One region of the Rummeliibacillus sp. JY-2-4R genome, then DNA from elsewhere that is predicted to be linked to it. Evidence: predicted binding sites of a transcription regulator. Region 1 holds the regulator's gene; the other holds the start of a gene.
The links. The regulator Rex, encoded in region 1, represses fermentation and respiration genes when NADH is low (regulators of the CRP and FNR family bind a similar motif). The targets are predictions, from matches to a motif close to TTGTGAAATATTTCACAA.
Positions count from the first base shown of each region.

Region 2: the regulator Rex is predicted to act here: its motif matches at 2,356-2,373, upstream of ACWV26_RS10175 (DUF1641 domain-containing protein).

Region 1 is NZ_CM132623.1:3,684,078-3,688,514, forward strand. It holds gene ACWV26_RS18025 (CPBP family intramembrane glutamic endopeptidase) at 1-652, shown strand, start outside; gene tatC (twin-arginine translocase subunit TatC) at 721-1,503, opposite strand; gene ACWV26_RS18035 (twin-arginine translocase TatA/TatE family subunit) at 1,521-1,715, opposite strand; gene ACWV26_RS18040 (redox-sensing transcriptional repressor Rex) at 1,800-2,441, opposite strand; gene ACWV26_RS18045 (ABC-F family ATP-binding cassette domain-containing protein) at 2,568-4,437, shown strand, end outside.
Region 2 is NZ_CM132623.1:2,107,315-2,111,751, forward strand. It holds gene ACWV26_RS10165 (FMN-binding glutamate synthase family protein) at 1-423, shown strand, start outside; gene ACWV26_RS10170 (NAD(P)/FAD-dependent oxidoreductase) at 488-1,672, opposite strand; gene ACWV26_RS10175 (DUF1641 domain-containing protein) at 1,712-2,137, opposite strand; gene ACWV26_RS10180 (tubby C-terminal domain-like protein) at 2,773-3,297, opposite strand; gene ACWV26_RS10185 (CoxG family protein) at 3,533-3,979, opposite strand; gene ACWV26_RS10190 (glutamate-5-semialdehyde dehydrogenase) at 4,083-4,437, opposite strand, start outside.

The DNA.
Region 1 (4,437 bases):
CTTATTTTTACGTCCATTCTTACACTTTATACAAGGACGTCATCCAGAAATGAAAAAGTTAGAGCTTCTTTTGACTTCACAGGGCTGGTACATTGCTATGAGTATGGGTATAGCACTAATACTATCTCTTATAATCATTTCAAGAGATCGATACTTCTGGAATGTTTATAAAGGAAACAAAGCCTCCATCCCTACTTCTATTTTATGGGGTATTTTAGGGTTTTTCATGGTATTCTTCGGGCAAACAATTGGTGCTATGATCGAGAGTTCTATAGGAATTACTCAAGGATCTGAAAATACTGCTAATCTAGTCTCAATAGCAGATGTAGCCCCGATTGCTATATTGGCAATAGTATTCTTTGGACCCATTTTAGAAGAATTTATATTCCGTCGTGTTATTTTCGGTTCTCTAGTTCAGAGTACTAATTTTATTGTTGCTGCATTGGTAAGTTCTATCGTATTTGCATTAATTCACCTAGATTTCAAGCACATCATACTATATGCAATCTCTGGTTTTATATTCGCATTCCTTTATCATAAAACGAAACGAATCATCACTTCGATCATTGCACATATGATGCTTAACGGGTTCGTAACGATTATTCAGTTATATCAAGAACCGATTCAAAAGTTTTTACAACAATATCAGTAAGATTTTATCTAGCAAAATAAAATCGCGTTATGTAGTAATTCTTCATAAAAACAAAAAATCCTTCTACCTTATTTGGTAGGAGGATTTTCTTCTAAAGAGCTTGCTGCGAACTCCATTTGCCTTGCTTGCTCTGATTTCAAATATTTACGATAACCTATGCGAGAGATAATAATACTAATCTCATACAAAATACATAGAGGGATTGCTACTATGAATAATGACATAATATCTGTCGGTGTTATAATGTCGGAAACTACTAATAAGATAAAGTATGCATATTTTCTTACTTTCCCTAACATTTGAGGTGTGATAATTCCTAAGCGTGTTAAGAATAACACAACAATTGGTAGTTCAAATACAATACCAAAAGGTAACGTAATTTGTACCAAAAATTGGAAATATTCATTGATTCCAATTGTTTGTTCAACATTTAATTCTGCAGACATCTTAGCCATAAAATTAATCATGTAAGGCACCAAGATTTCGTATGAAAATAAAACACCTATGATAAACAATAAGAAAATATATGGTATATACCTTAATGTAGCACGCTGTTCCTTTGCATATAAACCCGGACTTATGAACGCCCACAATTGATATAAAATAACTGGTGAAGTCATTACAATAGCAAGTATAAATATGACTTGGAAATAGATATTAACTGGATCGGTAATCTTAAAAGAGTGGAGCTGCAATTCTTTCGCAGTATCACTTACCTGTAAGAAATTTATTAATGGTTCTGCTAAAAAGAAACTGCCTATAGTAGCAAGTACAAAGAAAACGGCAACAATCATTAGCCGCTTTCTTAATTCTTCTATATGTTCGACTATTGTTAGTTCATTATTTTTCATTTGGCGAATATCCTAACTTATTTATCTTCAGATTTTGTAGATTCTGAAGTTTTTTTAGAAGGGTCATCGTCATCTGCTAATCCCTTAGTAGCATTTTTGAATTCACGGAGAGTTGACCCCATCGCTTTCCCAAGCTCAGGTAATTTCTTCGGTCCGAAAATTATTATGGCAACTATGGCAAGTATAACTGCAGTCCCAGCACTAATTCCCATTAAAGGCACCTCCTCATATTAATTCAATTTTAACTCATAAATATATTTTTCGCTATTTCTATTATTATCCTAATTGCCAATATTTTAAGTGTGTTTATCGTTTCGTATAAAATAACTTAACGTTTGTAACTCCACAGTTAAGTCAATAGTATGAACTCGAATATATTCTGGAACATTTAACCTTACTGGTGAAAAGTTTAAAATACCTTTAATCCCAAGCATCACTAAACGATCAGTCATCAATTGTGCTGAACGTGCAGGAACCGTCAATATCGGTAATTCTGCATTATATTCTACAAATTTCTCCTCTAATAGCTCTGGCGGAAAAATTGGAATATCATTTATATAAGTACCTTCTGGTGTACCACTTGGATCAAATGCCACAACAATTTTCATATTATGGCTCTTTTGGAAATTATAATTTAATAAAGCACTGCCAAGGTTCCCTACTCCGATTATCGCTACATTCATTCGTTCGTCTTGGTCTAATATATTTCTAAAGACATTTAGTAAAAACTGTACATCATAACCATAGCCCTTTTTACCAAGAGCTCCAAAATGTGAAAAATCTCGGCGAATGGTCGCTGAATCGATTTTCATTGCTTCACTTAGTTCTTTAGAAGATATTCTCGTAAGTCCAGCTTCTGCAAAACTTAATATGAAGCGATAGTAGAGAGGAAGTCTTTTTGTTGTAGCTTGCGGAATATTATTTGTAGTAGCTTTCACAATATTTCCTCCTGCAATCAATTCGGAATCCTTTCAATCTTACATGAGACTTCTCTATATGTAAAGCTATCCCGTTGCACACATGAGTGTCTTCCTATAAACTAGGATTGAACTGAGGTGTCTAATATGATCGTTTTACAGGTCAATCAATTATATAAATCTTATATTGCTGATGAAATTTTAAGCGGTGTGAAACTTGAAGTTCAACACCGAGATCGCGTTGCTCTAGTGGGTCGTAATGGTGCTGGAAAATCAACACTATTAAAAATAATCGCTGGCCAGCTGTCATATGATTCTGGTGATATCATTATGCCAAAAGATATTCACCTAGGCTATTTAGACCAACATGCAGGATTAGAATCTAATCTAACAATTTGGGAAGAAATGATGACTATTTTTGAGCCATTAAAGAAACAAGAACAAAAGCTTCGGCAACTAGAACTCGAAATGGCTAATCCTGCAATATTCGAAAATAAAGAAGCAACCGCGAAAGTTATGGCTGAATATGATCAGCTTCAACATGATTTTAAAGAACAAGGTGGCTATCAATATGAAGCCGATACGCGTTCAATATTGCACGGTATGCAATTCTATCCTGATAGTTATGGCCAGAAGATTTCTTCACTTTCTGGTGGTCAAAGAACTCGTTTAGCACTTGCGAAGTTGTTATTAAGCAAACCTGAACTACTTATTCTAGATGAACCGACTAACCATTTAGATATTGAAACATTAAGTTGGCTTGAAAATTTCTTAAAGAATTACGATGGCGCGGTATTAATTGTATCTCATGATCGCTACTTCTTAGATCAAGTTGTTTCTATTGTATATGAAGTTTCCCGTCATCATGTTAAAAAATTCTCAGGTAATTATAGTGCATATTTAGATCAAAAAGCGAAAAACTATGAACGAGACCGCAAAATGTATGAAAAACAACAAGATGAAAAAGCGAAACTGGAAGACTTTATTCAAAAAAACATCGCCCGTGCATCATCAACGAAGATGGCACAAAGTCGTCGCAAAGTTTTAGAAAAAACTGAGTGGATGGATTCACCAGATGGCGACGAAAAATCTGCTACCTTCACATTTGAAATTGAGCGCCAAAGCGGAAACGATGTTCTTTCTATTAATGATTTAACAATTGGTTATGGTGATACTGCTATATCTAAGAATATTCAAATGCGTGTATACCGTGAAGATCGCATTGCACTTGTTGGTCCCAATGGAGTTGGTAAATCTACATTATTAAAAACAATTGTCAAAGACAAGTCTTCTCTTACAGGCGATATCTCGTATGGAACGAATGTTCAAATTGGTTACTACGATCAAGAACTAGCGAAACTAACTAGTAATAAATCGGTCTTAAAAGAAATTTGGGACGAGTGGCCATTAATGAGCGAAAAAGATATTCGTACTGTACTTGGACGTTTCCTTTTTTCTGGGGATGATGTAGATAAACAAGTGTATGACTTATCTGGAGGAGAAAAAGCAAGATTATCTTTAGCTAAGTTAATGCTTCAAAAATCAAATCTACTTATTCTTGATGAACCTACGAACCATTTAGATTTAGATAGCAAAGAGGTTTTAGAAAACGCACTGGTTGGTTATCCAGGAACTATTCTCTTCGTATCACATGACCGTTATTTTATCAATCGTATCGCTACTAAAGTTATTGAACTTTCAAATGAAGGAACAACAGAATATCTCGGAGATTATGATTACTATATCGAAAAGAAAAAAGAGCTTGAGGAAATCGCTGCAGAAAAGATGGCCACAATTCCTCAAAATACAGTAGTAGTTTCAAAAAAACAAAAGAGTACACAAATTGATAAAGAAGCGAAGAAAAAGGAACGTAAAATAAGAAGACGTATTGAGGAAATTGAAGAAGCAATAAACCTTTTTGATTATCAGATTAAAGGGATTGAGGAAAAGCTTTGTGACCCGGAAATCTTCCAAAATCACGAAAAGGTACTAGAACTCCAAAACGAACTTGATCATC
Region 2 (4,437 bases), 1.6 Mb from region 1:
GTCTCTACTTTAAAAAAATATGGTGTACGAGATCAAGTGAAAATAATCGCATCAGGAAAAATGTTTACACCTGACCGAATCGCTATTGCAATTGCGATGGGTGCTGATTTAGTCAATATTGCACGTGGATTTATGATTACGATTGGCTGTATTCAAGCTATGCGATGCAATTCCAATTCGTGCCCCGTTGGTGTTGCAACAACTGACCCTGATTTACAAAAGGCACTTGTGATAGACGAAAAGAAATACAGAGTTGTAAACTATTTAATTACTCTAAGAAAAGGACTATTTCGAATTGCGGCAGCTGCAGGAATTGAATCCCCTGTTCATTTCAAACCAAAACATATCATGTTTAAAGATGAGAAAGGTGTCGTCATAACCTTAGAAAAAATTATGCATGATATTCAACAACAACTTAAATAAAACAATTCTTTGCCCAAAAAAACCGACTTCCATTTGTGAGAAGTCGGCTTTTTTATGGAGTGGCTTAGTATACTAAACCGTAAAGTGCTTTAATGTGTGAAAGGTAACGCATGTTACTTGCTTCTTTCATCAATGATGCAGGTAAACCTTTAAGTTCAGTATTGTTACCTCCAACTGTAGCAACGCCATCTTTACGTCCTAGTGATGCTAGTGTACCTGAGTTAATTGCGCTAAATTTTCTCATAGGTTGTTTTTTAATTTGTGCAAATAAGTTATAACCAGCAGTTTCACCCATTTGCCAAGCAACTTGTGCAGTTGGTGCATATAATGGACGAGCGCCTTCTTCAGGAATTAGAACAGAACTATCTCCAACTACGAATACATCAGCGTGAGAAGTAGATTGTAAGAATTCATTGATAGTTGCTTTTCCACGGTTTACTTCTAAGCCTGACTCAGCTACAACTGGAAGTGCAGCAACCCCACCAGTCCATACAAATGTATTAGCTTCAATTACTGAACCGTCTTTAAGAGAAATTTTGTTACCTTCTACTGCTGTTACTGGTAGCCCAGTTATGAATTCAACACCACGTTTAGATAATGATTCAGTAGCACGATCAATTAATGTATCTGGGAATACAGGAAGTACTTTTGGACCTGCTTCTACTAATTTAACTTGGAATTCGCTGAAATCAACTCCGTACTTTTCAGCAACTTTTGGCATATTGTCAATGATTTCACCAACAAGTTCAATACCTGTTAGGCCGCCACCGCCAATTACAATTGTGCCATCTGCTGGGTTTTTAGATTCAGCGTATGCTTTAATTTTAGATTCAATATGAGCATTAATATGGTTTGCATCATTAACAGATTTAAGTACCATACTATTTTCTTCTAATCCAGGAATACCGAAGAATCCTGTTTGGCTACCTAAAGCTACTACTAAAGTATCGTAAGATAAAGATGAACCATCATTTAATTTTACAAATTTTTTATCAGGTGAAATTTCTGTAACTGTTGCAATTTTAAGATTGATATCTTTTCCTTTGAAAAGTTTTTCTAATGGGAATGCAATTGCTTGTTCTTTTATTGTACCACCAGCTAAACGGTGAAGTTCAGTAATGATTTGGTGAGTTGGGAATTGGTTGACAACAGTAACTTCCGCCTCTTCTTTTGTAGCGTATTTGCGGAAAGTTAAAGCAGTTAAAACGCCGCCATAACCTGCGCCTAAAATAAGTATTTTTTTTGACATAGTTAATCCTCCATATAGGTATTGATGTAAGACTACTTCTTAATTTTTATGTTCTTTGCTTACTTCAAGGAAAGCGTTAGCAAAACGGAATAGTTGTTGTACTTGTGGATCTTTAAGCAAACGCAACATTCCAAATAGACCAATAGTTTCAGTGCTTTCTGCAGCACGGTCTTTTGCTTCAATTGCAGTTTGTGCCAAACCTTTAGCAGAATTCACAACTGGAGTTGCAATTTCTCCTACAGCTCCAACGATATCGTTTTTTAACACATCATCAGTAGCTAAAGACATTGCAACATCATAGACTTTTGTTAATGTTTGTACCATTTCAGTCAACTTTGGTAACTCGTTTACCAATACAGTAATAGAATCTTGTACCTCAGGTTTTAATAGTTGTTCCAATACATCAAGTTTTTCTTGGCTTACAGCTGATTGTTCAGCTTGTATTTGATTAGTCGTTTCTGACATATTCAATTCTCCTTTACAATAACTAATTACTTTTTACTTACTCTTTTACCCATTATTAAGAAGTCCTACCTGATCATCTTTTTGACAATAGATTCGAAAGTTTTTGACGATCTATTAATAACCTCTATCCTATATATTTGTGGAATATACCACTTTATATGCCTACTACAGAATAATACACCTTAATGAAAATAGTTTCCATCAATTTTGAAAATTTTATGTGAAAAAATGCACAAAGATTCAATTTCAGGTGCTTTAGGCCGTAGAATCAGGTTAATTTAATTCTTTATATGGAGCAAATAGAAAAAGTGTTTTAAAAAAGAGTGATTTAAACACACGGTTAATAAAAACAATCGAATCAAAGTTTGTAAAATATTATTAATGACATGTGTCCATAATAGTAATTTATTCTTGTTTTCTACTGGATTTACATCGTTGTAAATCCTAATCCTATAAATTTATAATTATAATACATTTATAGTATACATCTTATTTTATTATGAGTAAAATGAATGTTAAGAAAGACACCTATATATATAATTCATAGTTTAGAGCAAATTTCAAGTTCATTAGTTGCTTTTTCATATTTGCTTCATGACCAAATTTAGATGTATATCAATTTCCATTAGTATTTATCAGCCACCTATATATAAAACACATTGGCAAATTGCAATATAAAAGGCCGGATTATTTATTATTGCATTTTCTTCAAGTTGTAATTCGATGTGAAATTCATTGTCTAGAAGTTTTGCTTGCCATTTTGCCACCACTAAATTATCTACTAAAAAGAGTGACCAATCATCCATTTCTTTATGTATTTTCATGATAAAGTCATCTTTTTTGATGATAAGATCTGGAATTAGCTGTTGCCATCCATCATAGTCAATCATGTATTTTTCTTTCGTTTTTTCATCAATTGCCTCAAAATAAATTTTGCCTTTTTTCGATATTTTCTTACAGGTGAAAAGTTCTTGTTTTTTTAAATCATATGTTTTGTATGTTAAGAAATATTTATTTTCTAACAAACGGTCCAGTGTGCGTTTGATCCCATTGCTGTATATTCTTTGACATGTATAAACGGTTTCTTTTTGTTCATTTTTGATTGTTAAAATAGGGGTTTCTGTAATGGTATTTGGATGGGTATAAAAATAACTCTTCATATATAACTCCTGACTTTTGAAAATATACTTCATTAATTTCATAAACAAAATTGCATAATTGTTCCGCTTTTTTATCGGATCTTTGTTTATTTAATTTTATTCCCTATTAAAAACTATATCTAATAAAGGGAGACAAAACAATGAAATGGCTATCAAGATATATCAGAATGACTAATTAAAAGGAAAAAGGTATCGAAAGAGCAACTCTTCGATACCTTTATGGACAATACTTAAATTAAGCATTAACCAATTGAATTTTATTGGCAACACGATTTGTAAGGACACTTGTTGCTTTTGGAAGTACTGCTGTAAAGATTGGATTTAGAATTGGAGCAGCTAATCCGCCTGCTTTTACTTCTAAATGTCCTGTCATTTGTGTTTTGTTTGCATCGATTGCAACATCTTCAAAGTAACCATTACCTGAAAATTTATCGGATAATCCTGTTAACTCAAAGTTGATTTTAGATGGTTCTACGAAATCAATAATATCAATTTGTATTTTTACTTCTTTTTTTAATGCACCTACATTTCCAGCGAAAGTCCATGTAGATCGTTTTTCATCGATGATTTCATGTTCGCGGTACCCTGGTACAAGTGTAGCCCATTTTTCCATTTGACTGACAAATTCCCATACTTCTTTTTGAGTTGCTTGTACTTCTACTGTGTGTGATGCTGTTGCCATAATTGGTCACTACTTTCTTATTTGTAAATTATTAAAATCTGATAGTAATTATACTATAGACTCGTCCTTTCATCGACCAAAATTCATTAATTTTAATCTATTTTTAACGTGTTTGTCCACTACCTGAAATATAAAATTTCGATGATGCTAAAGCTGGTAACCCCATTGGACCTCTCGCATGTAGTTTTTGCGTACTGATCCCAATTTCTGCTCCATACCCAAATTCAAAACCATCTGTAAAACGTGTGGATGCATTATGATAAACTGCTGCAGCGTCTACATTCGTTTGGAATTTCGATGCATTTTCTTTACTTTCAGTAACGATTGCTTCAGAGTGTTTCGTTCCATATTGGTTAATATGCAAAATCGCTTCATCAACATTCTTTACAATCTTCGCACTGAGCGTTAATGCTAAATATTCAGTTGCATAGTCTTCCTCAGTAGCCGGCTTAACATTA